2 regions of the Paenibacillus sp. UNC217MF genome follow, and region 2 is predicted to be linked to the other one. Evidence: riboswitches for the same ligand, from Rfam matches in the RefSeq annotation. Region 2 holds a riboswitch; the other holds the start of a gene.

Region 1 (15,670 bases), 160 kb from region 2:
TATTGCGTCTATAGTCAAGGCGCCTGCAGCCTATAAAGATATGGCACACATTCTATTTGGTGAATAAGGGGTTCTTGCGGAGTGAAGAAGAGTACGTCACGACATAAATATATCCTGCTGCTTCTAGCTGTTGCTCTGCTTGCCATTCTGACGCTGCTCTCTATTGGGATTGGGAGCGTGCAGTTCAGTATGAAGGAAACGCTAGATGCTGTACTCGGATACGGGAATGATGTCGCCAATACGATATTGTGGGATATTCGCATTCCGAGGGTGCTGATGGCGTTATGTATTGGTGCTAATCTGGCCGCCTCAGGCGCACTCATGCAGGCAGTGGTGCTTAATCCGCTTGCAGATCCAGGACTCACCGGAGTATCAAGTGGTGCGGCAGTAACGGTACTGTTCATTATGCTTGTTATTCCTGGGTATTATTCGATGGTTCCGCTCGCGGCAATTGTTGGAGGCAGTATTGCAGCGCTTATGGTTTATGGACTCGCATGGAAAAAGCACTTCGGTTTAACACCTGTGCGCATCATTTTGTCTGGGGTAGCTGTGAATGCAGTATTTGGAGGAATGATTGGACTGCTCTCCATCTTGTATAGCGACAGGCTTCCTGCAGCTCTGCAATGGTTGAACGGGAGTTTATCCAGTACCAGCATGGCGGATGTACTCGTCATTCTTCCGTATTCGTTGATAGGATGGGCAGCAGCACTGCTATGTATACGACATGCGAATATTTTGCGATTGGGCGAGCAGGTGGCACACAATTTAGGCCTTAATCTGACACATATTCGAATCCTGCTTTCTTTTATTGCGGTCTATCTAGCAGCGATATCCGTGTCCACGGTCGGACTTGTTGGGTTTGTAGGCCTGCTTGTGCCGCACATTGCTAGAATACTAATCGGCTCTGACTATCGTTATCGTCTTCCTCTTAGTCTTGTTCTTGGTTCAATGGTGCTTCTCATCGCTGATACCATTGGTCGGACAATCTTTAGTCCTGTAGAGATTCCCGCAGGAATTGTCATGGCCATGGTAGGAGGGCCATACTTCTTATATTTGATGCGGAAAGGGGATGCCTGACCGATGCTGCATCTGTCATCACTGAATATTCGTTATGGGAACAAGCAGATTGTGCACGATTTCTCGCTTGATGTGAATGAAGGCGAGGTGCTTACGATCATCGGCCCTAACGGGTCGGGCAAGTCTACTGTTCTGAAGGCAATTACTCGATTAATTCCCTGTGATAGTGGGCGAATTTGTATTGCGAATGAGGAATTGCAGCAGTTCAGTTCGAAACAGTTGTCGCAGATCATGTGCATGTTGTGCCAATCCAATTCAAGCCCGTCGGATATGACTGTAGAAGAGCTGGTTGGATATGGGCGAATGCCCCATAAGAAATGGTATGAACGGATGAATGATGAGGACAAGGAGATTATCTGCTGGGCAATGGAGCTAACGGGGATGACCTCCTATAAGGAGAGAACGGTTGTATCCTTGTCAGGTGGAGAGGCGCAGCGCGCATGGATTGCAATGGCGCTGGCCCAGCGGCCGAAAGTGCTGTTGTTGGATGAACCAACGACTTTTCTCGATATCGCGCATCAGCTTGAGGTTTTGGAATTGGTTCGCAAACTAAATCGTGATCTGAATCTAACTGTCATTATGGTGCTGCATGACTTGAACCATGCCAGTGCCTACAGTGACCGAGTATGTGTTATTCAGAGCGGGGGAATCCGCATTTGTGGGACCCCGGGTACGGTATTTACATCAGAGTTGATTCGCAGTGTATATGGGGTAGATACAGATATTCAGTATTTACCGGATCGAGAACATCCACGAATACATGTGTTGAATAAATGGAATAAGGAAGCGAGGAATGGGAATGAAGCAACAGGATAATGACAAAATGAAACAAAAATATATGAATTTTATTGATAGTGTTCAATCTGTAGTGCTCAGCACAATTGCCGAAGATGGCTCTCCGTTTGGCTCATACGCTCCCTATGTGCGGAAGGATGGCAAGCTGTATATTTATTTGAGTAAAAGTGCCCAGCATTATCGGTATCTTGAGCATAATCCGTGTGTAGATGTTCTCATGATTGAAGATGAGTCCAAGACCGGAAACATGTTCGCTAGACAACGTGCTCGCTTCGCATGTCAAGCGGCGAAGCTGGACAATGAGGCGAATGAGGACATATTTGCTGAGTTTGAAGCGTCGTTTGGATCAAGTCTAATTCAGATGCTAAGAGGACTTGATTTCTCATTGTTTGAACTGACACCTACAGAAGGACGATATGTTGCTGGGTTTGGCCAAGCCTACGATATTGATTTGGAAGCATTGCGCTTCGATCATGTTGCAAGAGATGGGCATCAACAGTCTGAACCAACAACCTAGGAGGGAGATGAAGGAATGACGTACGATACGGTATCGGTCATATGGGATACAATCCAAGAACGGTTCTATCAGATGGTGCAGGAACTGACTGATGATGAATTGAGTTATGGAGTGGGAAGTGCCACAATTGGCTACATGATTAGACACAATGCAGAGGTGGAATATTTATTCACAGAGTGGTACTTTGGCCAAGAGTTGCCTGCGGATATGGAAATTCGAACGAGTCGAGGGCCGTCAGGCGATCCGAATCGATATACAAGCATACTTGACATGCTGCAATTGATTCAACATTCGCAACATCATATTCGTCAAGCGATGTGTACGCTGCCCGAACAAGCATGGCATGTTCCGGTGAAGTCGCCAATGGGAACGATCACACCGCTACAAGCGGTTGGACGCCTGTTGTATCATACCAGTCTTCATGCAGGGCAAATTGCCTTCATACTTAAGCATACCAATCCCGCCTCCATCTCTGCGAGGCAGCAGAGGTCTGCCCCTGCAACTTTACATTGAGCTAAGTTAGATTGAGCTACCTTGAAATCAACCTTTTGGTTGATTTCTTTTCTTTGTGTGGAGTAAGATATGTCCCGAGAGGAATGAACTGGAGGATGATGGCAAATGGTAAAGTATCTTGCATGTTCAGAAGTAGATATTTCAAACATTTATGAAGCGTTTACAGTTGGCTTTTCTGATTATATCGTGAATATGGAAATCTCCGAGGAGATGTTCAAGACTCGTTTCTTTGGCGTTGAAGGCAACCAGTTGGAGAATTCCTATATTGCGATGGATGGGGAACGCCCAGTCGGACTGATACTAGGCGGATTGAAGAGATATGAAGGCATACTAACGATGCGCTGTGGAGCACTTGCAATCCATCCTGATTATCGTGGAATCGGAGTGAGCTCAAAATTGTTCGAGCTACACAAGGCTAGAGCAGTGGAGTGCGGTTGTGGGCAGCTGTTCCTTGAAGTCATTGTTGGGAATGACAGAGCGATTCAATTCTATAAAAAGAAAGGCTACTCCAAAGTATACGATCTTAGCTATTTTACCTTGAATCATCCAGCTAGTATGCTGGGCAGAAATCTTGAGGGGCATGAAATTAAGCCAATTCCGTTCGAATGTTTTGAGCGGCATGTGCATAATTGGCGCATCCCGCATATCAATTGGCAGAATGATTTGGATTACATGAGGTTGTCTGACACCAATAACTATGTCACAGCTTATAAAGACGATAAGGTCATTGCAAGTTTATGTATGAATGATAGTGGCAAGGTTAGTTTTCTCTATGTTGATGTTGAATATCGAAATCAGGGGATTGCTGCCGATATGCTTATGACCATGATAAGAGAGAAGCAGCCAGAGCGAGTATCGGTTTCTTTTGCGAATAATCATTATCTAGAAGGTTTTGTATCTAAGCATGGATTCAATCGAAATGAGCTCGAGCAATATGAAATGTATTTGCATTTGTAAATAATTTTTCAGTTGTAATCAATGATTGCCCCTCATTTAGGGACTTGGACGGGTGGATAAGCCTACATCGGGTCAATGAACTATCAGCGCACGTACAGAATATAATGATCACACGATCACGTATGCTGTAAGGATGTGTAGACAATGCCATTTATATTGCGCTTCAGTACGATAACAAGAGGTGCGATTACGTTCACTGGGAATTCTCTAGGGATCAGCCGCGCCTCTAGATTTTCTCCTGCTTGTACACCGGGTACGGCTGATGCGATCGGCTCCTTTATTATCAATGATCCGAACTCGGTGTGCGGAACGGTTCCGTCCAGTCCTGCGACTGGCGGGGGAACGACGAATATGTATATGATAAATTTCTCAACAAATTCGCTCGTCCTCCCTCCTGGAAGTACAGTTGTATACGCTGAATTGGTATGGGGCGGGACATATTTGATCAATACACCAGGCGGCGAGGATTTATCGGCCCGTTTGAATGACCCGGTCAGATTCAGTACACCAGCAGGAATGTTCAATATTCAGCCAGAGACGTTCTTCAATTACGCGGTTAATACTGAAGGCGATTTAGGTTATGTGCGATCTGCGAACGTAACGGCGCTTGTAGCCGCAGGAGGTGCGGGCACATACGGGGCTGGCAAAATCGTTGGAACACTGGTTCCGGATCCGCGTACGACTAGCTTTGCCGGGTGGTCACTCGGGGTCGTATACGTGAATCCTTCATTACCTTTCCGCAGCATGAATTTATATGTCGGAAATGTGCCGATTCAAGCTATATCTCCGCCAGTGAATGAAATGATTGGGAACTTCCAAACCCCTTCATTCGGGCCTATTAATGGGCGACTGCTGGTTAGCGCGCAAGAAGGAGACGCTTCTATTACAGGCGACTTTGTACGATTCGGTCCCAATCTGGCCAGCCTTACTACAATCCCGCAGCCAGCAGGGTTTACGAATAACTTTTTCCAATCGCTAATCTATGATGATAATGGAAATATCAACCCGACTGCCACATTCGGTGATCGCAATCCGATACCTGGTCAGCCGGGGACAAATATCATTGAAGGAAATCGCCAAGGATGGGATATTTCCAACGTAAGTATTTCCAATAGTCTCGTGAATGGGCAAACTTCTGCGGCCCTTCAATTCGGAACGAATGGCGACGGATATACTGTCAATCTGCTGGCGATTCAAATTGACAATATTCCACCGACGCTGCTGCTGGAGAAGACCTCTTTTCCTGATACAGTCACCGTTGGAGAAGAGATCGTATATACCATTGTCGTCAGCAACGATGGAGACTCCCCGCTTGTGAACACTGTACTTACTGACCCGCTACCAGCTGGTGTTTCGTTTCAATCGGTTCAAACTACGCAAGGTTCGGCATCGTTTGCTGCTGGAACGGTTACCGTAGATATCGGGACGATCCCGGTTGGTCAGAGTGTTACCGTCAATATTACCGTACTGGCAACAGCGGCTGGACTCATATCCAATACAGCTTCAGCCCAAGCCAATCAGACCGGCATCATCTCCTCAACCGCAGTCAACACCGTAAATCCTCTGCCACCTCCAATTCTAGAAATTGAGAAGCTGGACTTTCCCCCAATCGTCGCCGTAAATTCAGAACTCGTTTATATTATCTTTGTCTCCAATATTGGAGGAAGCACAGCGACCAATGTTGTTATGAATGATCCGCTTCCAGTAGGAACCACCTTTGTATCCGCTGAATCGGATCAAGGGACGATTTCGTTCGATGGCACGACAATTACGAATGAGATTGGTTCACTTGCTCCGGGAGAGACTGTGGTCATTTTTATCGTCGTCATCCCAACGGTCACAGGTACAGTCTTGAACACGGCAACGACGTTTTCAGATGAGACTGCGCCACAATCCTCTACTACCGAAACTCTAGTTATCGAAGAGCCGATACTTGAGTTAATGATATCGAAGTTTGCAGGGCCGGATCCTGCAACTGTTGGAGAAGAACTCATCTATACGATCGTTGTCTCCAACGAGACGACGGAATTATTAACCGGCGTGGAAGTGGTGGATGTGCTGCCACCTGGTCTCGTCTTCGTATCTGCAGAAACTACGCAAGGAACCGTAACTGAAGCGGCTGGCACCGTGACAGCATTGATTGGCGATCTTGTTCCTGGTCAGTCTGAAATCATCACGATTACCGTTATTCCTACAGCTCCAGGCATCGTAACGAACACAGCTACAGCGACATCTAATCAAACGGCACCTGTATCATCCACGATTAATACAACCGTCAATGCGCTTCCTCCTGCTTTTTTAACCATTGAGAAGCTTGCCGAGCCGAATCTCGTAACCCTTGGGAATGAAGTCATCTTTCAAGTGACGGTGTGCAACATGGGTGAAACGGCGGCCACAAATGTGGTTGCAGTGGACACATTACCTGCAGGCGTTGAAGTCACTGGTATTCAAGTATCTGAAGGCACATTCACGCAGGTCGGGCACACGATCACAGCATCTTTCGGTGTCATTGCCCCTGGAACGTGCGCTATGATTACGATCGAAGCAATTACGACTGTAACAGGGACATTAACGAACACAGCAGTGGTGACCGCTGATAATGTTGAAGACTCTGAAACAGCAACCGCAAGCATTACGGTATTACAGCCGCTCGCCATTTCAAAGCAAGCTTCAAGCAACCCGGTGCTTGTCGGCAGCCTGTTGCAATATACGATCAGTGTTGCGAATCTCGGAGAACTTCCTCTGACGAATGTAATCGTACGTGATGTCATTCCTCCTACGGTTGAATTTGTCAGTGTTCAATCTGAAGGAGGCACTTGCTCTGTATCCGGGCAGACCGTTACTTGTCTCTTGGGCACATTGGAGGGTCAACAAGAACAGACGATTATCATTACTGTCATTCCATTGTTAGAAGGGGTGGTTACCAACACGGCTACCGCTCAGGCGGATAATACGCCTCCTGTTACAGCTACGATTACGACGCTAGTTGTACGTCCTTTAGAGTGCATTTCTGTCAGCAAACTGTTCGATTGGGTTGTAACTCGGAGTGATTTCATCGTGGAAGAGTCTATTCCCGAAACCTGCAGGGCTTTCGTAGAACAAGCAATTGCTGGCGGTCGGCAAGTGCTGGTGAGCTGCAATGCAGTGCCAGCTATGGGAGAATGCAGCATCACGGTTGTAAAGCGGCAGCCGCTGCCCATTATCGGATCGCAAGCAGCTATTGTACTGACCACGTGCTCTGCAGAGGTAACGATTACGTTAACAGATAGTGGAACAGGAGAAACATGCACGTTTACACTACTAGTCAAGAATAACGAGAAAGTATCACTCTGCTTACCGCTCCCATTAGATGAATCCAACATTACTTCTCAAATATTCGATATCCATTGTGCTGCACGAATTACTGACAGCTTAACGATTGAGTTGCAATTGGATTGGTGTTTGGAGCTTATCGCGAAATTTACAATACCGCTGATGGTTGAAGCGACATTCTGTCAACCTAGGGCATTAATCCCGATACCGGAGTCATGCAGCATCAGCCTTCCATTGCAATGTCCGACGATTTTTCCATTCGTATAAATGTCTTGTAATCCATAGAGATTCTGGATTCTTTATTGTTGTTAAGAACTCATGCTTGCATGAGTTTTTCTTTTTGTGCGCGGAAGTGGAATCATAAGGCAGACACATATTTGATCGGATTCAGATCAAGGGGATAGCTTGTGATATAATTACTGCTAAATAAGGAAAGCAAGGAGTTGATCGTCATGCAATATCGTCGTCTTGGCAATAGTGGATTGAAGGTGTCTGTGCTTGGATTAGGAACAAATGCTTTCGGCAAGCGGGCTGACAAGCTGGCTTCGACTCGAATTATTCATCAAGCACTGGAATATGGCATTAACTTTATTGATACGGCTAATATTTATGCTGGTTCAGAATCAGAACGCATCATCGGTGAGGCACTGACAGGCAAACGACACAATGTCGTGCTGACAACGAAGGCAGGATTAATTCGAGGACAGGGGCCGAACGAGCGCGGGTCATCTCGCTTTCATTTGCAGCAGGAATTAGACAATAGCTTGAAGCGGCTGAATACCGATTATATTGACCTGTATCAAATACATACATTTGATCCGCATACTCCACTTGAGGAGACGCTGCGGACGCTTGATGATATGATACGTTCAGGCAAGGTGCGGTATATCGGAGCGTCTAATTACGCTGCTTGGGAGCTGATGAAGGCGATTGGCATCAGTGAACGGCTTGGTCTGAATCGTTATGTGTCCATGCAAACCAGCTATTCACTAGCTGATCGAACGCCAGAACTGGAACTGGTTCCGCTATGTCAGGATCAAGGGGTGGGAATCATTCCATATTATCCGCTTGCGGGAGGAATTCTGACAGGGAAATATCGAGTAGAAGATCAGAAGCCAGCTGGCTCACGAGCAGATACGGATCCGAATTTCTACAAGTTCTTCAATGAAGAACGGTTTGCGTTAAGTGAACAGGTGAGCGAATTGGCAACGGATATCGGCTGCAGCCCAAGCTCGTTGTCATTAGCTTGGCTTATGCACCAGCCTTGTGTATCGACAGTCATTGTAGGAGCGACGAAGGTGGAGCAGTTAGAGGACAATATAACGAGTGTCAATGTCGAACTTAATGAAGAACAGTTGAACCGATTGGATGAAATAAGCCGTCGATATCGGTATGGTGAACCTTTTGCTGTATACCGATTGCCATAAATGAGAAAGTAAGGAAGCAATAGACACCGTCTCTAGGAAATAGGGGCGGTTTTTTTGAGTTGAGATTTCGAAATCTTGCGCTCATATTCAAAATACGATGTAAATGGTAGGACGGTATGTATAATAGGGGGATAAATGGCCTGACCTCATAGCGGGCTAATAAACTGTACCTGTTCAATTATCGTCTTGGTCGGTAAGCTATTATTCAATTGGAACATCTTTCTTGAATTGAACAGTGGAAGGGAGTTGCTGGAATCCGTATGCTTAGACAGAATCCGATCTTGGATCTATCAACTGAGGAACAGCACATGCTAGGCTCATATACGTTAGAGAAGATCTGTCAGTATCTATCATACACCGACGAGGTAGTAGTTACTCCAGAATTAATCCCGTTAGAAATCGTACAGTATGCGGAGCAAATTGACTTTGCTGCTCCTGTCAAGCCTCAAACTGCGGTTCAGCATGTTATAGAAGGACTGCGTCGATATCAAGTGCACACAGCACATCCAGGATATTATGGCTTATACAATCCACGCCCGAACTTTATGGGAATTATGGCAGACACGATAACAGCGGCGTTTAACCCCCAGCTTGCTGCATGGAGTCATGCACCGTTTGCCGTAGAAATTGAGAATTACGTACTGCGTGAACTCGCCGTTCAATTTGGTTACCCGCGTGATGTTGCTGATGGAACTTTCACGACTGGGGGAGCGGAAGCTAATTTGACTGCAGTCTTAACGGCTCTATCTTATCATTTTCCAAAGTATGCAACAGACGGATTAGCAGCTCTGGAGAAGCCACCCATTCTGTATGCTTCTGAAGAGAGTCATCATTCATTGGTGAAAGCGGCTCGTTCCTGCGGGCTTGGAACGAATTCAATTCGCTCCATTCGTACGAACGATTCCTTGCAAATGGATATAGACGCGTTATCAGAACAAATACGTACAGACCGCGCGCAAGGTTTAGCCCCATTTCTTATTATTGCTACAGCGGGAACGACGGGAGCCGGTGCAATTGATCCGTTAATGGACATCGCAGCAATAGCGGAGCATGAACAGATGTGGCTTCATGTGGATGCTGCTTATGGCGGTGCAATCGTATTGGATTCCGAGCTGTCCTCCCATATAGATGGTATCCAGCAAGCAGATTCAATCGCGTTTGATGCACATAAGTGGCTGTCCGTTCCGATGGGGGCGGGCATGTACTTCACACGGCATTCACGTATATTGAATGAAACCTTCCGTATAACGGCAGATTATATGCCGAAGGAGGGTGAGGAGTTGCCCACGATTGATCCATATACGCATTCCATTCAATGGTCACGGAGATTTATAGGATTGAAGCTGTATTTATCCCTGGCTACAGCGGGTTGGGAAGGATATCGGGCTGTCTTGCGACATCAAGTTGAAATGGGCAAGCTATTCCGAGAAGAATTAATGCGATCTGGCTGGACAGTTGCCAATGATACCGTGCTGCCTGTCATTTGCTTTCTTGATCAAAAAGCATGGACACGAAACGACCAGGACTTCGCTCTATTTGTGAATCAACACGTATTGAGCACAGGGAAAGTGTGGCTATCCGTATTTACCATTCATGGTGTACCAACGCTGCGTGCATGCTTTACCAATTACGATACGAATGTGCAGAATGTGAGTGAACTCATTCATTTATTAAATGAGGCCAGATCCCTATATTACAGTCAACGAGCACATGTGTGATAGATGGTATGGGATAAATTACAATGCAGTGGATCATTGCACAATGATAGTGTGTCTACTATAATGTTACCTACAACTTTATAACTGGATGAAGTTTGCGGGAGATAGACGAATCGTCTAGCCGAAGGGGTAAGCTCTCAGGCGCTTAGGCATATCGAACCTTGAGCTCGAATACGTATAAGCAGGACCGTAAATGGACAGGACTCTGGAGAGACTCCATGATTGGGGCACCGAAGGGGCAAGACGAATTTGATTCTCGTGGATTCGTTAAAACTCTCAGGTAAAAGGACAGGGATGCAGAAGCGTAGAAAAATCGTAAGTCATTGGTATGATGATCTTATTTAGGTATGTCACTTACGTCAGGTTATTTATTCTGCACACATGTCCCCAGGGTCAAATCATTCGATTTGACTCTTTTTATTATTCACAAAGAGGGGAACTGATTTGACAATGATGGAACAATGGTTAGACAAATTGAACAACATGGTATGGGGAGCACCGCTTCTTATTTTATTAGTAGGAACGGGAATTTTATTAACGATCCGCTTGGGAGGGCTGCAGTTGTTCCGCCTGCCGCTCGCCTTGAAGTTAATATTCAAGTCGAAGAATGAGGGAGAAGGGGATGTATCCAGCTTCGGTGCATTGGCTACTGCGTTGGCGGCGACAATTGGAACTGGTAATATCGTGGGGGTTGCTACTGCAATTAAGGTGGGTGGACCCGGTGCATTGTTCTGGATGTGGGTTGCTGCATTCTTCGGAATGGCTACCAAATATGCGGAGGGATTGCTTGCTGTCAAGTATCGCAACATTGATGACAATGGACAAGTGCTAGGTGGCCCAATGTATTATATTGAGAAGGGGCTTGGCATGAAATTCAAGCCGCTTGCTGTATTCTTCGCGATTAGCGGGGTGTTGGTTGCCTTACTTGGAATAGGTACATTTCCGCAAATTAATGCGATCGTCACATCTACAGAAGCAAGCCTTGGAGTGCCTGCAGTAGTCACTGCGGCAATCGTCACTATCGTGACCGCACTTGTTACAATTGGCGGGATTCAGAGTATATCGCATGTGACGACGACAATTGTTCCTGTCATGGCTATTATCTATTTTATCGCGAGTTTTGTGGTGCTTATTGCATTTGCGGATCAGATACCGCACGCACTGTCGTTGATTTTCCATGGCGCGTTCAATGTAACAGCAGCAGGAGGCGGCTTCTTGGGAGCAACGGTTATGATGGCGATCCGCAACGGGATTGCAAGAGGTGTATTCTCCAATGAATCAGGTCTCGGAAGCGCACCGATTGCAGCCGCGGCTGCGAAGGTGAAATGGCCGGCTGAGCAAGGACTCATATCAATGACTGGAACATTCATCGATACGATCATCGTCTGCTCGCTTACAGGATTAACATTGATTGTAACGGGTGTATGGAATGGCCCAATGGAAGGAGCGGCCATGACACAGGCAGCATTTGATGCTGCGCTGCCATACGGTTCCCTCATTCTTATGTTTTGCTTGATTTTATTTGCATTCACGACGATTCTTGGCTGGAACTATTACGGCGAACGGTGCATGGTTTATTTGTTCGGTGTCAAATCGATTCTGCCGTACCGCCTTGTGTTCATTGCGATCATTGGCTTTGGGGCATTTATCAAGCTGGATATGATATGGAAGCTTGCTGATATTGTAAATGGATTAATGGCGCTGCCGAACTTAGTTGCACTGCTCGGTTTGTCTGGAGTCGTCGTGTCTGAGACGCGTCTATATTGGAAGCATAGGGAATCCGAAAAATAAATAGAAGCAGGAAGCGATTCCTGTTCTTAAGTAAACTGCCAAATGCATGAAAGTGAACATTTGGCAGTTTTTTTGCGTTTAATGAAACCTTTTGCCTATCTTGTGCATCTAATTGACAGTTTGATTCGCGTGTATGGGGTAAAGAAGGGAGTAGAAACGGCTTGCATAGCGATATAGAGACAGAAGTGAGATTGGCTAAGGAAGGTAACAAAGAAGCGTTTATTCGACTCATCAAGCAGCATGAAGCCCAAATGTTCAACATGGCCAGGTCGATCGTCAGAAGGGATGAGGATTGTGCAGATGCGATGCAGGAGACTGTGCTCAAGGCTTATCGCGCACTGACCAACCTAAATCATCATGCCTATTTTAAGACTTGGCTCTTTCGGATATTGATCAATGAATGCAATATGATATTGCGGAAGCAGGCTCGCATCATCATGCTGGCTGAACTCCCAGAAGTTGGTGTTGCCACGGCTGAATACAGTGATCATCTTGATTTGCGTCAGGCGATCTATCGGCTTGAGGAAGTATCTCGCAATATTGTTATTTTGTTTTATTTTCAGGATTTGCCAATGCATCAGATCGCCGAGATGATGGATATGTCCGTGGGCGCGGTGAAGACACGGCTGCATCGGGCACGTCACACGCTCGCAGAATGGCTGGATGATACTGAAGAAAGGAAGATGAACGGATGAAAGACATACAACTGCCTATCGATCAGCGACTGGAACAGCTTAGGGAACCATATATTAGCGAGCTGCCAGAATCCGTTCGCAACCGAATGGATCGGACATACCAGATCATCGACGAGATGCTTCCTGGACGGAAGAGAAGAAGTCGGAAGAACCGCTGGCTGCGCAGAGTGTTGATTTCAACAGCGGGTGTAGCGAGCCTCGGGATTGTCATGATCTTCTCGGGTCTTGCCTCTCCAGCGATCGCACAGACGTTGAAGCAGATTCCGTTCATGAATAGCGTATTCAAACTGGTGGGGGATCTTGGCTTGCAAACCGCTGGAGAGAAGGGGATGGTCACCTCAGTCAATCAGCGCGTATCCCATAAGGGAGTAACGCTCTCGATTTCTGAAATGATGTATGATGGCAGCAGGCTATCTCTAGTGCTCAGCAGAGAAGATTCGAAAGCGGAGAAGGATTCTTTTTTTCAGTTATGGAACAAGCAGCGCATGCTTAGCAAGCGAGCCAATAATATCGATTTTTATATGGGAGACAAGCAGATAAATACCGGGATGGGGCTGCAGCCGGGTGGGGAGCATGCTCCGCAATCGATAATCGTTACCGCTTTAGATTCTGCTGATCTTGAGCTTCCAGACTCGTTCGAAATGAAGATGGTCGTGTATTTGGCTGATGTGGATGAGAATTACGAGTTCCTCTTCCCGATCAAGAAGGATACGGAGCGAACGATTATCCTGAAGACATCAGAGACCAAATCACATGATTCGATAAATATGTCGATCGATCGAGTAGAAATTACCCCCATCACAACCCGCTTGCTCGTCGGTGTCCACGGGGCAAGCGGAGAAGAAGATTATCGTAAAATGCTGGATGCAATACCGGATAGCTATAAAGTTGATGGGTTCCTCAATCTGGAGTTCGATATCGAGGATGAGCAGGGAAATGAACAGAATGCAATTGCTGGGAATGGTTCAGGAGAAGGAAAAGGAATGGTGTTCTCAACCTCTTACGAGCCGTTCAAGGTGAAGCCTAGCTTAATCGTCATTAAGCCGTTTGTTAGAAAAGGCCCGGATAAGAATTATATTCCACAACTGGAGTTCAAGCTGCCCGTTCGATGAAAGGATTGCATTCCTCGATCATTCACGTGTAACATGAATATTGGTGGAATTATGCCATTACATCATGTATTTCAATCGGAGGAGAGTTCACATCATGGAGCGCTTGAATGATTTGGAACCAGGCATTCGAAGCATCGTTAAGGAATTTATTGAATCAGGACGTCCTTCTGCGAGACAGCAGAGCTATCAGGAGCGCCGTCAAGGTTATGTTCAATCGGTTGTGTTGGCAGGAGAAGCGGAGCCTATATGGGAAATCACTGATCATACGATCGATTCCATCCCTTTACGCATTTACCGACCGTCGTATGCGTCTAATCTTCCTGTTATGATCTATTATCATGGCGGATGCTTTATAAGCGGGGATTTCACAACGCATGACCGCCAGTTAAGAGCATTAGCTAACAAGGGGAACTCGATTGTGGTAGCGGTTGATTACCGCTTGGCACCAGAACATGCCTATCCAGCTGCTCATGATGATGCCTATAAGACCGCACAAATTGTGCGTGAACATGCCGTATCTTGGGGAGGAAATCCGAATGATATTACACTGGCAGGTGATAGTGCGGGCGGACATATTGCGCTAGTAACGTCCTTGCGGCTCAAGGCACAGAAGGAATGGATGCCAACAAGACAAATCTTGATTTATCCGATGTTGGACGCTAGTGGTTCAAGCGAGAGTTATCAACGGTACGGAGATGATTACGTGATCACTCGCGACGCACTGCTCAGCGGTTTTGAAGCTTATTTCGGAGACATTCCGGCAAAACATCCAGAGGCAAGTCCTATTCAGCGCAGCGACTTGGAAGGATTGCCATACACACATATTCTTCTTGCCGAATTCGATCCTCTTGCAGACGAGGGAGAAATGTTGTATCGGCGGCTGCTTGATGCAGGAGTTGGTGCAGAGTGCAGGAAGTACTTCGGTGTCAATCACGGATTTTTCCAACTCGCGGGCATAAGCGGCGCTGCACGGACGGCCATTCAGGACGTTGCCTCTATTATGACGAGGTAACAATAGATACAATCATTTGCTTGAACTAGATATAGAAGAGTTGAAATAGATTACAGATAGATATAGATATAGATATAGATATAGATATAAAAGAAGAGATAAAAAGGTGAATAGATAAATTCCTAGTTGAATCAGCGGCAGACGGTTCATATCCGGTTACGAGCGTACTGATCTGTCGCTGTACAACTAGGATAATAGAGTTAAGACATACTCAGAAAACCTTTTTTCCATTTTCTGATTTTCGTACGGAATGATGTAAATGGAGCAACCGAATTAATATGTATCCATCGAGCCATCGGCCAATTCTGCTTGTCCCCTGTCCAATTGCGAACCCCTTGTATGAACAACGCCTCATCGTTATAGCTATCAATCCACTTCACCCACAGCTGTACGGCATCCTTAAGTTGATTCCTCAATTCAGTTAACGAGTAAGATGAATAATGCTCGTAGAAAGATTGATATAATGCACCGAGTTGATTCCACTTATACTCTGGAGAAGGCATATGTACGATTTCGCCTTCCTGTTCCTGCTTGTCCCACCCCATAACGAGATGCAGCCAGCCTAATTGATAGGCGATGATCTCGGCTGGAGTTCGATCTACCCCAGTGATCCGCACATCCCTTGCACTGTCCTCGATATCGTTGAATTCTTCATCAAACCGCCTGTAGGTATATTGGATTGCATCAATTAAGGCAGCCTTATTGTTGTAATAATATGCTGTCATCGTGTTATCCCTCCTATTC
Region 2 (15,670 bases):
GATTTTTTGTGTAATAAGCCATTCATACAATATCCCATATGCAAGATCATCCCTCAATTCAGGATCTGTAGAGCCAAGTAGGCTGACTACTTGTTGTACGGCTTCATATTGTTCGATTTCTGTTGGTGGTTTATATTGATGCTCCACGATCGAGTGCAGCTGCTGCTTGTCCATGAAATGAATCCCCCCCATTAAAGGTTTGTTTAGGTATTTGTATTCGCTAATGAATAATCATAAAAAGAATGAGATGATCATTTTAACATGATAGGAAAGAAATGTATATGTAGACGAATGGTAGTGACGAACGAAATCATGGTTTCTAGCAATACGGTATAGTTAGCAAGTAAGGAGGGAATGAATAAGAAACCCCCTGAACATAATCGTTAAGGGGGCGGGCGATAAATTTATACCCAGCCGAAGGCTCTTGCGAGCTGAGCCGTGGCGAAGGTGACAGCTATAGCAATTCCGAGTGGGATAACGGCAGACAATACTGTCCATTTTGCACTCTTCGTTTCTTTATAAATGTTGAATAGTGTCGTTCCGCAAGGGTAGTGGAGCAAGGAGAACAGCATCATATTCAATGCAGTCAACCATGTCCATCCATGCTGCAGGAAGATTTCCTTGATGTTCTCCATTCCATCTGCATCAACCATTGCCCCAGAGGACAAGTAGCCCATTAGCAAGATAGGAAGGACAACCTCGTTCGCAGGCAAGCCGAGCAGGAATGCCATAACGATGAATCCATCTAAGCCAATAGCGTGAGCGAATGGGTCGAAGAATGAAGCCATATGATTCAATATGCTGTCGCCACCGACAAATACGTTGCCAAGAATCCAAGTCAGAACGCCGGCTGGTGCCGCAATAACGACAGCGCGAGTCAATACGTTAAGCGATTTATCACGCGATGACAATAAAATCGTCTTCCAGACTTGCGGTCTGCGGTACGGTGGAAGTTCAAGCGTATAATGTGTGGGCACACCGCGCAGTGCTGTTTTGGACATGACCCAAGATACGGTCAAGGTGACAACAATCCCAATCATAACCATACCCATCACGATAGCTGCCGTTACGATCGTCTGCATCCCGCTTGCTACACCTGCTGCCATGAACAGAGATGACAACAGAATCAGGGTTGGCCATCTGCCGTTACATGGTACGAAGTTATTCGTTAATATCGCAAGCATGCGTTCTCGTGGCGATTCGATAATCCGTGTAGACAAGATCGCTGCTGCATTGCATCCGAAGCCCATTGACATCGTCAAGGCTTGTTTTCCGTGTCCGCCGGACTTTTTGAATAGACGATCCATGTTGAATGCAACTCGAGGCAGATACCCGAAATTCTCAAGTAACGCGAAAATAGGGAAGAAAATAGCCATTGGCGGCAGCATGACACTGATTACCCATGATGTACCGCGATATAAGCCGAGTACAAGAATGCCATGCAGCCAAGCAGGAGCATTCATCGCTTCAAATGCAGTGTTTAAGTACCCTTCAATCACTTCGAAGAAGGAAAATATCATTTCCGACGGAACATTCGCTCCAGCAATCGTCAACCAAAATACAACACCCAAGATGGCGAGCATGATCGGAAAGCCCCAGATCGGAGAGGTTAGAATCTTGTCTAACCGGTATGTGCTTTTTAATTTCTTCTTGTCTTCATAGACAACGGCTGCACTGCATATATCACGCGTCGTACGATAAATATCCGTTACAATTCCGTCCCGAATTGCTTCTCCGCTTGCAAGAGTGCGTGCTCTGGACAATAAGGAGTCCAATGATTCTGAATTAGTGGCAAGCGGTGTGGCCATACGAAACAACTCCCTTCACGGTATCTGCGACCGGCGAGTTCCATCTGGATCTCATCGAATTGATCAAGCTCTCATCACCGTCAAGCAGACGAAGTGCAATCCATCTTGTTGGAAATGTTGTGCCAAGCTTCTCCAGAATGATCGGTTCTAGTGCTGCGATTTTCTCTTCTATATCCTCGCTATATTGCACGAGCAGCGGGGCAGGTACAATCTTGCCGGAAGCTACGCCCCTAATTTTCTCCATCATTTGATCAATCCCTGTACGGTGTCGTGCAGAGATCGCAACTGCGGGTACACCAAGCTTCTTCTCGATCGCATTAATGTCGATCTTGACACCGAGCCGCTTCGCCTCATCCATCAAGTTAATGCAGACAACAACGCGGTTGGTCATTTCCATCACTTGCAGTGCCAAGTTCAAATTCCGCTCCAGTGATGTCGCGTCCAGCACGACGAGTGTCACATCGGGTTTCTCAAAAATAATATAATCCCGAGCGGCTTCCTCGTCGGCGGAATTGGAATAGAGCGAATACGTACCTGGCAGGTCGACCATTTTATAGGAAGTACCTTCATGATTGAAGTGGCCTTCTGCTGTTAGGACGGTTTTTCCCGCCCAGTTTCCCGTATGCTGTCGCATTCCTGTAAGGGAATTGAACAAGGTACTTTTACCGGTATTTGGATTGCCGGCTAAGGCAACCGTATATTGTTCTGTCATTGATCATCACTCCCAACTATTTCGCCATACATGAGTGTGCTTTCTTCCTTGCGAAGCGCTATCGTTGTATTATTGACTCGAAATGCGATCGGATCGCCGAGCGGGCTGCGCTGCAGCACTTCGATCACATTGCCTGGAACAAAGCCGAGATCAAGTAATCTTCTCCGTAGTACTCCTTGAACTTCGATTCGATTCAACCGTACATGCTGGCCTGTGCCAGCACTGTATAGCGTTACGACATTTGAATGCATTTGATTCACTCTCCTGATTTCACCATGTCCTAAAAAGTTTGCCCAGTGCAAGATTTGTCCCAAAAAAAAGCGGGATTTTTCCGTTCATGCTACTTCATTAGTATAGGTCAACTATGTTTGTTGAGCAACAAAAACTTTCCCCGATGCAAAAATATTTATATTTATCATATGCGTGAAGGGTGGAAACGTTGCCATCTTCTCCGTGAAAATTATCATTCTAGTTGGATTGATCATTATCGCATTCTAAATATCGTGGATTCGCTTCTCGACAGTGATGATGGTAAACGGATTACGCTTATCCCACCAGCAATTCTAAACCCTGCTATGATTCATAGACATTGTACGCACGATGACACTGATGGGAAACACATTATGTCAATGCATCAATTATGCACGGAGTCAGAACAAGTGAAAATGGTCATTATACAGGAAATTCCATCTCTTTCGTCGAAGGATAACAGTGTGGGACAAGGCTTCTCTTAAATGTGCGAAATTAGCATGATCGATTTTCGAATCCTTGGTGCAGAAGGGAAGATTGAATCGTGAGTGATAGATTGAATAAGTCTAATACGATAATCCATCGAATTGGCATCCAATACCCGATTATTCAAGCAGGGATGGCAGGGGGAGCAACCACACCTGAACTTGTAGCGGCTGTATCGAGCGCTGGAGGGCTCGGGACGCTGGGAGCGGGATACATGCAGCCTGAACAGATGAGAAAAGCAATTCGGGCAATTAAGCAGCTTACGAGCAAGCCCTTTGCAGTAAATCTATTCATACCAGAACCAGCCGGGATTGATCAGCACATATCGGATGCAGTGATGGAAGATTTGCAGAATATCGATAGACAACTGAATGAGCAAGGTCAAGAAATCAGCGAGGATAGAAGTAAAGATAGAAGTAAAGATAGAAGCAAAGATGGAAGCAAAGATAGAAGCAAAGATGGAAGCAAAGATAGAAGCAAAGAGACATACTGCTTTGATGAGTCAGCTTATCGGCTAACTTTTCATAACCAGATTCAAGTCATTCTTGAAGAGAACGTTCCGGTTCTCAGCTTTACATTCGGAATTCTCGATGAGAACTATATTCGTCAATTGAGAGAAGCTGGCATCCTCTTAATAGGAACAGCAACACATGTTGCCGAGGCGATAGAGCTTGAAGCTGCAGGTATCGATATGATCGTGGCTCAAGGCAGTGAGGCAGGCGGGCATCGCGGAACATTTGCAGGAGACCCCTATTCAGCTCTAATCGGCACATTGGCGTTAGTTCCTCTTATTGCTGATCAGGTATCGGTTCCCGTCATTGCTGCCGGTGGTATAATGGATGGACGCGGGATAGCGGCGGTCATGGCACTTGGAGCACAAGCAGCACAGTTAGGGAGTGCTTTCCTGCTGTGCAAGGAGAGCGGGGCACATCCCGCTTATCAAGCGACCATTCGCGCATCTGGCGAATGCAGTACGGTCATTACGAGGACAATCTCAGGCAAGCCTGCAAGAGGAATACGGAATGATCTCATTCGCAGGCTGGAGACTTATCACGATTCCATACCTGCTTATCCAATTATGAATGAACTTACGAGAGGCGTTAGACAGTCGGCTGCTCGAACCAATAATCCTCAATACATGTCATTATGGGTAGGGCAAGCAGCACGAATGGGGGAAGTTCAAGGGGCACATGACAAGATTGAGCAGTTGATCAAGCAATGGAGAGATGTAGTGAAGACGTTGCAAATGTAAAATTGAAAGCGACCGATGGTGATACAATGATGATTAAACAATGACGAACGATGATGAAACGATGTCAAATCAATGATTCAGCAACGACTAGACAACGAATAAATCACGATAAATTGATGACGAAATGTTGATGAATCGTTAATGAAAATGATGGAAGAAAATAATCTGAAAAATTAGCGAAAATGAGCCAGATTAAGCTATGTAGGCGATAGTTTAAGGAATTGGCAAATAGCTGCACAATGTTTCGTTAATGCAAGTTTTGCAAAAAATCATAATTTGCTTCATAATGTCTTAGGAGAGCTCGACGTTCAGCGTTGGGCTTCCAAGCATGAATCGCGGAGGAGCAAGACATATGAGTGCTTACATTGGGGAACGTTATCAATTATGCAAGGTAATTTTGCATTTGGCAGATGGAGTTTTATATGAAGCCATAGATTTGTCACTTAAGAGAGATGTATTTATATATTTGGTAGAGAATAAGGGACTGGATAAGGCTGAGCAATGCAAGAAAGCGTTTGGTCAAATCTCGCATTTTTCAAATAATCGATTCTTCCATATGCTGAATGCAGGGACGTCCGGCAGTGATTTCTTCGTGGTGTTCACCTCCTATAACGGAATGCCGCTGGCGAAGTACATACAGCATCACGCGCTGAGTGCCAACAAGACGCTGTCCTTGTTATATGAAGTTGGTAAGGCGATTCAAGATGCGCTGGAATCGAATATTACGAACTTCTCCGTATCTGTCGACAACTTGTGGATTACGGAGGATCATCAAGTTCTTGTGATGAACTATTGGTCAGAGGCACCGACCGAGCGCTGCGGTACATTGGGACTGTGCTACTTGCTGTATCAGCTGAGCACACTGCATTTGAATGTGCCTCAATATTATGAAATGTATGAGTCGCGCTTGGCCGGTGCATTGAAGGAACTGTCTCCAGGTCAGAAGGAAGCGCTGTTGTCTCTCGTACAGAGTGTCTATTTAGGAGAAATCTCGCAGTTTTCCTTCATGCTGACGCTCCGCGAGATTATGGATTCGCCGAACATCCCTGTGAAGACAATTGGGGGCATTTATACGCCGCCCGTTCCGAAAGTGGATCCAGAGCTGCTCATCACTGCTGAGGAAGAGGCGGAGGAAGAAGAAGCCGCACCTTATGAAGCGGATAACGCGGAGAATGTGGGCCGCAAGAAAATGATACTCATTCTTGCATGTGCTGCCGTATTTATTTGCGTATTGGGCGGAGCAGTCATGTTGGCAAACTCCTTGTCGAAGGCAAATGATGCAGCGATATCTACTGATGCTCCAGAGTCTAACGATCAGGTTGCAACAGAGAATCCAGCAACAGAGCCGGGAACGGATTCAGATGCAAGCCAACAGGACTCTGGCTCTTCTACAAACGTAACAGAGCCGCCAGTGACAGATAACAATAATAATTCATCCAATGACAATTCCTCTCAAGAACGCGAGACGGAGAAGAAATCGGATGATGCGGATCGGAAGTCGACAGAGCGTGACCGTGACCGTGACCATAACCGGGATTCCAACTCGAACAATACGAGTGTAACTCCACCTACGACGCCAGAGAAGAAACCTGACGATCATACAACAGATTCTGGTACGACGAATAACGGTGCTCATGATGGTCAGACAGGGACAACGCCAGACACGACAACGCCACCAGACGGTCAGCAGCCTGATGGCCAGCAGCCAGATCCGAACACGAATACAACGACGGAACCGCCGAAGTCTGGTGAGATTGCTGTTCCTAACTTGGTGGGCTTGTCGAAGGAAGAAGCGGAGAAGCAGATTCTTGCAAGCGGCTTGAAATATGAGTATGTTCTCGAGAACTCGGATGAACAGGAAGCAGGGAAAGTATTTAAGCAAGAGGTTCCTGCTGGTGGAGCTGCGAAGAAGGGTGACAAGATTAAATTCTATGTTAGCCGAGCGAAGAAATAATTATAGCAATCTAAAGTTGTAATACTGAAGGACTGAAGGTAAGTTACATTTCGTCCAATAATGAAATGCCCCGAGTGCCGTAACCGAATTGTCGGTAGGCGCTCGGGGCATTTTGCATGTTGCTGCTTATTACATTAATTACAAGCACAGTTCAATACAGGCTTCCGTGCGGCCTGGGTTTCATCCAATCGCTTCACATCCGTATAATGCGGTGCATTCAGCAGCAGTTCAGGCTGTTCCTTCGCTTCCTGTGCGATCTGGATCATCACATCTATGAAGCGATCCAGCGTCTGCTTGCTCTCTGTTTCCGTAGGCTCGATCATCATACATTCCTCGACATTAAGCGGGAAGTAGATGGTTGGCGGATGGAAGCCGAAGTCAAGAAGGCGTTTGGCAACATCCAGCGTCCGCACGCCGTACTGCTTCAACCCTTTGCCTGACATCACAAACTCATGCTTGCATACGCCTGGATATGGAATATCGTAATAAGGCGCCAGACGGTGCATCATGTAGTTGGCATTCAGTACCGCGCATTCAGATACACGGCGCAGCCCTTCTGGACCGTAAGTGCGAATATATACATAGGCGCGCAAGAGGATACCGAAGTTACCGTTATAGGCCTTGACTCGTCCAATGGACAGCGGAGAGCCTTGATCGAATTCATATGAACCATCCTCATGCTTCATCACCGTAGGGGAAGGGAGGAATGGAATCAGCTTGCTCTTCACGCCAACAGGGCCAGCACCAGGGCCGCCGCCGCCATGAGGCGTACTCATCGTCTTGTGCAAATTCAAATGGACAACATCAAAGCCCATATCCCCTGGACGCGTAATACCCATAATGGCATTGGAGTTAGCGCCATCATAATAGAGCAATCCGCCAGCTTCATGAACAATGCTCGCGATCTCGACAATATGCTCTTCGAACAATCCGAGCGTGCTCGGGTTCGTGAGCATCAATGCTGCCGTATCAGATCCAACAGCGGCTCTGAGTGCTTCCAGATCAACGAATCCTTGTTCGTTAGACGGTATTGTAATCGTATCTAAGCCAGCTACAGTTGCACTAGCGGGGTTCGTACCATGAGAGGAATCAGGAACGATTACTTTCGTCCGCTGCTCGCCGCGGCTCTCATGGTAAGCCCGGATCATCATCAACCCCGTCCATTCTCCATGCGCGCCTGCCGCAGGCTGAAGCGTGACTTTATCCATACCAGTCAAGGCAGCTAGATCCTCTTGCAGCGTGTACAGCAGCTCTAGAGCCCCTTGCACCGTGCTTGTAGGTTGATAAGGATGGATTGCTGCGAGACCTGTCAGCCTTGCTGCATCCTCGTTAATTTTCGGATTATATTTCATCGTACAAGAGCCGAGTGGGTAGAAGCCATTGTCTACGCCGAAGTTGCGGCGTGATAAGGCGGTATAATGTCGAATCACATCAACCTCATACACTTCAGGCAGTTCGGCCTCTTGACTGCGCAGCATCGAAGTTGGGATAAGCTCTTGAATTTCGATTTCTGGAACATCACATTCTGGTAAGGAATAGGCAATCCGCCCAGGATGACTCAATTCAAATATTAGTGCTTGTTCCGGTTTCATACGCAGCTCACCTCCAGCAAGTCAATAAATTGTTCGATGTCTGATTTGGATTTTTTCTCCGTGACCGCAATGAGCATATGTCCTTCCAGTTCAGGATAGAAGCGGCCAAGATCCAAGCCGCCAATGTATCCGTTGTCCAGGAGCAGAGACTGCAATCGATCCATGTCAGTATCTTGCGGGAGACGAAGTACGAATTCATTGAAATAAGGCGCTTGGAACGCTAATCCAAGATTGGGCTTGTTATTGATATAAGCAGCTGCATAATGAGACTTCTGTATATTGAGCTTCGATACCTCTTGCATTCCCATCTTGCCCATGACGGACATATAGACGGAAGCAGCAAGAGCAAGAAGTGCTTGGTTTGAACAGATGTTGGATGTCGCCTTCTCGCGACGAATATGCTGTTCTCTCGCTTGGAGTGTAAGAACAAATCCACGCTTGCCATCCAGATCCTTGGTCAAGCCGACAATTCTGCCAGGGATGCGGCGCATATAGGGCTCTGCAACGGCAAAGAAACCGCATGTAGGACCGCCGTAAGATGCTGCAATGCCAAGCGGCTGGGCATCTCCAACACATACGTCGACACCTAGTTTGCCAGGACTCTCCAACATAGCAAGACTCAGTGGATTCGTACTCATGATGAGCAGGCCTTTATTTGCATGTGCAATCGGTTCAATGGCGCGCACATCTTCAATGCATCCGAAGAAGTTCGGGGACTGAATCAGTACGGCAGCAGTCTCGTCCGTTACAGCACGCTCCAGCTGAGCAAGGTCAGTCACGCCGTCTTGATATCCAATCTCGACCACTTCAACATTAAGTCCTCGAGCCATTGTGCGAACAATCTGTCTCGCTTCAGGATGGACAGTGCTTGAGATGACAAGCTGCTTGCGCTTCGTTGCGCCAACCGCCAGTGCTCCAGCTTCTGCAAGTGCAGTAGCGCCATCATACATGCTGGCATTGGCAACAGCCATACCAGTCAACTCGCATATATAGGATTGAAATTCAAAGATTGCTTGCAATTCCCCCTGACTGATTTCAGGTTGATAGGGCGTATAGGCGGTATAGAACTCTGATCTAGAGACTAGATGCTGAATGACTACAGGGATATGATGGTCGTATATTCCAGCACCAAGGAAGCTAGTATGGCTCTCACTGTTAGCATTGCGGGAGGCCAATTCCTTCATATGCTTCATCATGGCTGCTTCATCTAATGGTTCAGACATTGGCAGTACTCCATTGTAACGAATGGAGGCTGGGATATCGCGGAATAGCTCGTCAATGGAAGAGATGCCGATCTGCTGCAGCATGTCAGCCTGATCTTGTTCCGTTACTGGAATGTAACGATGCTTCATGATGGATTCGCTCCTTTGGCAGGGGTCGGGATTCGTTTATAAAATGGAGTCGAGACGACGCGGGCTTTCAACTGCTTGCCGCGAATTTCGACAAGAATTTCTGTATCCAATTCAGAGAATGCGGATTCAATCAAGGCCAGCCCTAGATTGCGTTTTAATGTCGGCGACTGTGTTCCTGTTGTAACTTCTCCGATCACGCGCCCATCTGCAAGCACTGGATAATGGGAGCGAGGAATGCCTTTGTCGATCATCTCGATGCCGACCAGCTTTCGTGCCGGTCCATCGGTCTTCTGCTTCGTTAATGCTACACGGCCGATGAAGTCGCCCTTATCCAGCTTGACGAATCGTGCTAGCCCTGCCTCAAGCGGCGAGATATCGGCTGTAATTTCTTGTCCATAGAGGGGCAGACGTGCCTCGAAGCGCAAGGTGTCTCTAGCACCAAGCCCTGCTGGGAGCAAGCCGAACGGTTCGCCCGCGCGAATCAGCTCATTCCATACGTGTGCTGCATCCTCTGCGGACAAGTAGAGTTCGAAGCCATCTTCACCGGTATAGCCTGAGCGAGACAGCAATGTTGATACGCCGCAGACTTGTGCATCCGATAGGAAATGGAATGGAGCGAGCGAATCAATAGGTGCCTCAGTTACCGCAGCAAGAATAGCTTGGGCATTCGGCCCTTGAAGGGCAAGCAATGCTGTGCGATTCGATACATTGGTCAAGGTAACGCCATGAATCAGGTGCTTCTGCAGCCATGCGTAGTCTTTATCGATGTTGGAGGCATTAACGACGAGCATGTAACGGTCGCTCTTCATCTGATAAATGAGAATATCATCGACAACTCCTCCGTCAGGGTAGCACATCAGCGTATATTGTGCTTTGCCATCCTCGAGCCGCGATACATCATTTGTTGTCATCTGTTGAAGAAATGTCAGGGAGGCAGGGCCGCTTACGATAAATTCACCCATATGGGAGACATCGAATAGACCTGCATGTGTACGAACTGCTTCATGCTCTCGCTGAATGCCGATAAATTGAACAGGGAGCTCCCAGCCGCCGAAGTCAATGCAGCGTGCACCCGGATAAGCAGAGTATTGATCAAATATTGGCGTTCTCTTCAATTGACTCATGAATTCACCTCGATACGCGTATTTGGACTAATCATCGGTATACGTACATAAAAAGGACAGCCGAAAGAAAAGTGGATGCATCGCATCCTCTCATTCTCTCGCTCTGTCCTTTGTACCTGAGAGTGTCGCCGATTGTCGCAAACAAATTGTTTGTTTCCGTGTCTACCATCGACTTTCCCCTTGGGTGACTGTATTCGTTTTCATGAATAGCAGTGCTCTCCAGAGGTGCGTCCGGTAAAAGTCCTTTTGCCTGAGAGATTCACCCATTCAGGCTTACTCCTTCGGCGCCGCTATGTCTCAGCAGTCTCTCCCTTTACCATCATTCGCCATTTTCAGCTGTCATCTCTACATTAGTTGAGATTTCCACACTTTGTCAATTGATATTTTCTTCACAACTGATTTCATAGCTTGTCATATTGACAATCATGCATATCTTGCAATAATCTAATGGTGTTATAATTACCCAGTTTAATCGTAATTCGCGAACGAGGAAGGTCGGGAGAGTTTGACAATTGCGATTGTCAACACCGAAGGAGCAAGTTGCCAGCCGCCGATTGGCAATGAATCTCTCAGGTTCCATAACCGCCATTCTGACGCAGCTCTGGAGAGTGCATTTTCTATGCCGCCAAAGGGGTAAGTTCAACCGCAGTTGTGGCTGTGGAGGAACGGGAACTCTCAGGTACCGAGGACAGAGAACAAGGCGACAAGGCCGCTTCCTGTCCATTTTTACGATCTCGATTGGATAGACGGCCTGATGAATGACATTATGAATGAAATGGGGCGTTGACATGAGCGAAGTGAAGAATGGATTGTTGTATAGTGAAGAGCATGAATGGGTAGTTGCCATAGAAGGCAATACGGTACGGGTTGGCATTACAGATCATGCACAATCCCAGCTGGGAGACATCGTATTCATCGAATTTCCGCCAGTAGGTACCAGCTTGTCCGCAGGGGACAGCATGGGATCAATTGAATCGGTGAAGACTGTATCTGAGTTGTACTGTCCGGTATCCGGAACAATTACGAAGGTCAATGATGGATTGGAAGCGTCGCCAGAGCTTGTGAACAGCAGCCCCTACGAAGATGGATGGATTGCAGAAGTTGAAGTAGAAGGCAGCGTTGAGGAAGCTGTGAAGCACTTGCTGAATGCAGAGCAGTACACGAAGCTGATAGATGAATAGTTGAAGGAACAATAGGTTGAGAATCTAAGAACCTGCTGTACCGGTATCATGCTGGTGCAGCAGGTTTTTTCATTTGTTATCTGACAAATTTCGATAGGATTCACCGCCGAAAAGGAGTACAATATAAGCATCGACAACTAGATGTTGCAATGTTAATAAGAATGCTAGGTGAATGGAATGACAATCGCTTTTTTTGATTCTGGAATCGGTGGAATAACCGTGTTGGCTGAGGCTATGAAGCAGATGCCGCATGAACAATATTTATTTTATGCAGATACGCTGCATGTTCCTTATGGGACGAAATCTCAATCCGAGGTAATGCGCCATGTACATTCAGCTGTGGAAGACATCATGCAGCACAATGTGAAGGCGCTTGTTATTGCGTGCAATACAGCGACAAGCATCGCAGCGTCAGAACTAAGACGGAAGTACGACATTCCGATCATCGGGATGGAACCAGCAGTCAAGCCTGCCGTGGAAATGAACCGCGACAATGGCAAACGTGTGCTTGTATTCGCGACAGCTTTAACCTTAAGTCAGAACAAATACCATACATTAGTCAGTCGAATTGACGAAGAACATATTGTGGATTCGATTCCCTTGCCGGAATTGGTAGAGTATTGCGAGCAGTTAAACTTTGATAAGGGAGTGATAGGAGACTACTTCGTGCATAAGCTTGCTGGATTGGATTTGAATCAGTATGGAACGATTGTGTTAGGATGTACGCATTATCCCTATTACAAGCACATATTGAGAGACATTATCCCTGCTCATATCCAGCTTATAGACGGCAGCCATGGCACCGTGCAGCGTCTAGCACAAGTAATGCAGGAAAACCAGCTTAAGCAGTCATCGGATACGTCAGTCCGCCCTTCAATTCAATTTATGTGTTCAAGTCATGAGCAGCAATACATAGACAAGTTACAGACTGCACTCTATACCTATCAGACCTTCGGGGGAATGGATACGAATGAACAATCAATTGTTCGAGCTGGCGGGGAGCAGTGCTAAGCTGATCCCGATGCTTCCTGAACATAAGGAAGATTTATATGAAGCAGCATCTCATCCTGATATTTGGCACTACTTGCCGCGCACCATCCGCAGTCTTACGGATGCAGAACGAGTGATTCATGATGCTGTTCTGAACCGCGAGAAGGGGACTGAGTATCCATTCGTTGTCATTGATCAGCTTACAGAGCGAATTATTGGCGCGACGAGAATAATGAATATGTCTGCCTTGCATCGATATGCCGAGATTGGCGGCACATGGTATCATCCTTCTGTATGGCGTACTCGCATCAATACAGAGTGCAAGTATTTGCTGCTGCAATATTGCTTTGAACAGCTGCATACGATTCGTGTTCAGCTGACGGCAGATGTGCGCAATGAGCGCTCGAATCGCGCCATTCAACGGCTAGGAGCCGTATACGAAGGGAAATTGCGCCGACATCGGGTGATGGAGGACGGGTATATTCGCGACTCGAATGTGTACAGCATAGTTGATGAGGAATGGCCACAGGTGAAGGAGAGGCTCGAGCAATATTTGCACCAGGTGTATGTGTAGTTATACCGCTATTCAATCGCTCAATTCGCAGTTATGTATCTATAATACAAAGAGAGGATGTGCCCACCAAGTAGATGGGGCTAACATCCTCTCTTCTTATATATGATGATTAAGCCGCTCGCTTATAGGACAAAAGTAAAGATAATGATGGATGTTATAATACTCGGCAGCCCAATTAAAAACATCGTACCGCTGAATTTAATATTTCTTCGATGGTCTTCTTCTGGAATATGGCCCATATTAAATTTAAGCTTCGTATCATCCCTGAATAGACCCGAGAAAAGGGAACCGACTACCCACAACCCTAAACCTAAATAGCAATTGATGTTGAATAAGGAGCGGAGATCTCCATTTTGCCAAATGTACACATACAATAATGAAAGTACAATGAAAACGAGCCCAATTGCAAGACGTCGTAAGATCATATCATACCTCCTCGAATTCCACTATTACCCATCATACACCAAATTCAACCTATGTGAAAGTTAGATCAAAATAAATTCGAATAAAATCAATCAAATAAACGAGTAATGAATTTATGATGGCGATCAAGGAGACTTATGAAGCCAGCATCCTTACGAAGTTACTTGTACACCCTGAGATGTACATAGAATACGGAATGTATCGTTATCCTTATTCAAGACAACGGCGTTAAACCCTGATGTTTCATTTGTATCGGTATGGTGAAGTGATAGCCAACCACGATCAAGCAAGAATATCCGATCCAGGCTGCCGGAATCTGTTGCAATGGATGCTTGCAGCTGGTAGGCGCTGGAATACACAGTTAGATCCTCTTCAATATTCGTTGTTTGAATTTCGACTCCAGTCAATGTATATGCACTAGGCCAGACACGCGATTGCTCGTACTCGATTAACCACGGCATGTGTGGTCCAATGTAGGCCGTCTGAAAAGAGATGCTGGTTCCGTCTTCTAATGGAGCGAATTGATGGTTAGATCCTATATAAGGTATTCCTAGACTTCTTGCAGGTTCAATAAATGAAGACAACCCCCCTGTTAGTTCTAATGCGACTCCGAAAATCCCTGCACGCTGAGAGGCAAATGCAGCGAATGCTGAGCCCAATGGCGTCTTCTGTGCTTCTTCTAAATCCTCTAAGGCGATGAGTTCAATAAATCCCTCTCTTAAATAGGCAACCTGCCCAATTGTTCCCGGGAACGGAATGACTTGCTTCGTAAATATAATGCCGGTAGTCTCTTGAATAAGATGGACGGCTTGAGACAAATTAGGTACTGCCAGTGTAACATGATCCAAAAACAGCATAGGAAATCCCTCGTTTCTTCTCAAATTACAATATTAATTGTCTGTTATATGTTGCTTCCAATGAGTAACTAGTTTTTCTAGTTGCAGCTCTGCTTCTCGTAATAATTGAATCTGTTCTCTTATCTCCTGAAGTCGTTCTTCATAAAATGCTGCAGCGCATTCAGCTTGATGATTGCTGTTATTGCTGTTACGCCCTGGCAACCCTTCACAGTTCTGAATCAGGCGCGCTATCTCATCAGTGCTAACTCCAAGCTTCAAGAATAACTGGATCAGCTGAACGCGCTGGACATCGATGTCTTCGTATATGCGATACCCATTCTCTGAACGAGCGGGGGACAGCAGATGCTTCTGCTCGTAATAACGCAGGGAACGAAGACTGACTCCTGTAAGCTTAGATAATTCACGAATATGCATTGTTGGTACCAACTCCTTCATAATGCGGCCACAAACATAGTGTAAAGGATGACATGATGTGAAGGTCAATACGTAATAATCAACATTTCTATGAGCGAGCAGGAAATGTAAGAGTAGGAACCAGTGAGGTGGTTATTTCATTATTAGATTTGAAAAGTGTATGGTGTGTTGATTTCAAAAGAAAAGAAGAGGGCAGCTAACCACAATAAGATGTTGGTTAGCTGCCCTCTTTATTATGGCTTCGTTATCGACGAATGTGATAGTTGCAGGATCTGATGGTGTATGTTCTGTTCGGACAGACCGCCATGATAACAGATGACGGTGTCAATCGGATATTTGGCCAGCTTGGAGAGAGAGTGAATTGCGCTGTTCATGTCCAGCGTCGCATGCGGGACGGGGCCTTGCAGCATTCCATCGACGCTTATCATCGCGTCGCCGGCTATCAAGATACGGCTGCGCTCCAAATAGATGCTGACATGCCCTGCTGTATGGCCAGGCGTGTGGATAATGTGGATTCCGCCACAGTAAGGAAGAACTTCATTATCCGTAATCAATCTGGTTACATTCGCTGATGGATGTATGTTACACATGGCCAAGACCTTAGGACGATGTTCTTCTGGCAGCAGCGGCAGAAGCTTCGCCATAGCTTCATGGCTTGTCTTAATGAGTGGAGATTTGCCTTCTATGTAGGGGGCGTCTTCG

The links. A riboswitch is a leader RNA that binds a small molecule or an ion and turns the genes downstream of it on or off. The one in region 2 is predicted to bind glycine.
Region 1: it holds a riboswitch for glycine, as region 2 does, so the genes downstream of both, BP95_RS0103810 (alanine/glycine:cation symporter family protein) here and gcvH (glycine cleavage system protein GcvH) in region 2, are expected to answer to the same signal.

What each region holds. Positions count from the first base shown of each region.
Region 1 covers NZ_JMLT01000008.1:66,660-82,329, reverse strand. Annotated here, with positions in the region: gene BP95_RS0103855 (helical backbone metal receptor) at 1-67, shown strand, start outside; gene BP95_RS0103850 (FecCD family ABC transporter permease) at 82-1,077, shown strand; gene BP95_RS0103845 (ABC transporter ATP-binding protein) at 1,081-1,893, shown strand; gene BP95_RS0103840 (HugZ family pyridoxamine 5'-phosphate oxidase) at 1,871-2,389, shown strand; gene BP95_RS0103835 (DinB family protein) at 2,405-2,902, shown strand; gene BP95_RS0103830 (GNAT family N-acetyltransferase) at 3,008-3,859, shown strand; gene BP95_RS0103825 (BMQ_0737 family morphogenetic spore coat protein) at 4,004-7,438, shown strand; gene BP95_RS0103820 (aldo/keto reductase) at 7,624-8,598, shown strand; gene BP95_RS0103815 (pyridoxal phosphate-dependent decarboxylase family protein) at 8,859-10,316, shown strand; glycine riboswitch at 10,512-10,618, shown strand; gene BP95_RS0103810 (alanine/glycine:cation symporter family protein) at 10,767-12,107, shown strand; gene BP95_RS0103805 (sigma-70 family RNA polymerase sigma factor) at 12,269-12,802, shown strand; gene BP95_RS0103800 (DUF4179 domain-containing protein) at 12,799-13,914, shown strand; gene BP95_RS0103795 (alpha/beta hydrolase) at 14,009-14,926, shown strand; gene BP95_RS0103790 (ClbS/DfsB family four-helix bundle protein) at 15,127-15,651, opposite strand.
Region 2 covers NZ_JMLT01000008.1:223,109-238,778, reverse strand. Annotated here, with positions in the region: gene BP95_RS0104595 (DUF2785 domain-containing protein) at 1-174, opposite strand, end outside; gene BP95_RS0104590 (nucleoside recognition domain-containing protein) at 405-1,808, opposite strand; gene BP95_RS0104585 (FeoB small GTPase domain-containing protein) at 1,786-2,520, opposite strand; gene BP95_RS0104580 (FeoA family protein) at 2,517-2,771, opposite strand; gene BP95_RS0104575 (NAD(P)H-dependent flavin oxidoreductase) at 3,314-4,507, shown strand; gene BP95_RS0104570 (PASTA domain-containing protein) at 4,860-6,461, shown strand; gene gcvPB (aminomethyl-transferring glycine dehydrogenase subunit GcvPB) at 6,596-8,053, opposite strand; gene gcvPA (aminomethyl-transferring glycine dehydrogenase subunit GcvPA) at 8,050-9,405, opposite strand; gene gcvT (glycine cleavage system aminomethyltransferase GcvT) at 9,402-10,529, opposite strand; glycine riboswitch at 10,631-10,754, opposite strand; glycine riboswitch at 10,758-10,852, opposite strand; glycine riboswitch at 11,016-11,124, shown strand; gene gcvH (glycine cleavage system protein GcvH) at 11,318-11,710, shown strand; gene murI (glutamate racemase) at 11,888-12,721, shown strand; gene BP95_RS0104530 (GNAT family N-acetyltransferase) at 12,681-13,274, shown strand; gene BP95_RS34465 (DUF5316 family protein) at 13,397-13,699, opposite strand; gene BP95_RS0104520 (VOC family protein) at 13,850-14,554, opposite strand; gene BP95_RS0104515 (MerR family transcriptional regulator) at 14,588-14,968, opposite strand; gene BP95_RS0104510 (MBL fold metallo-hydrolase) at 15,202-15,670, opposite strand, start outside.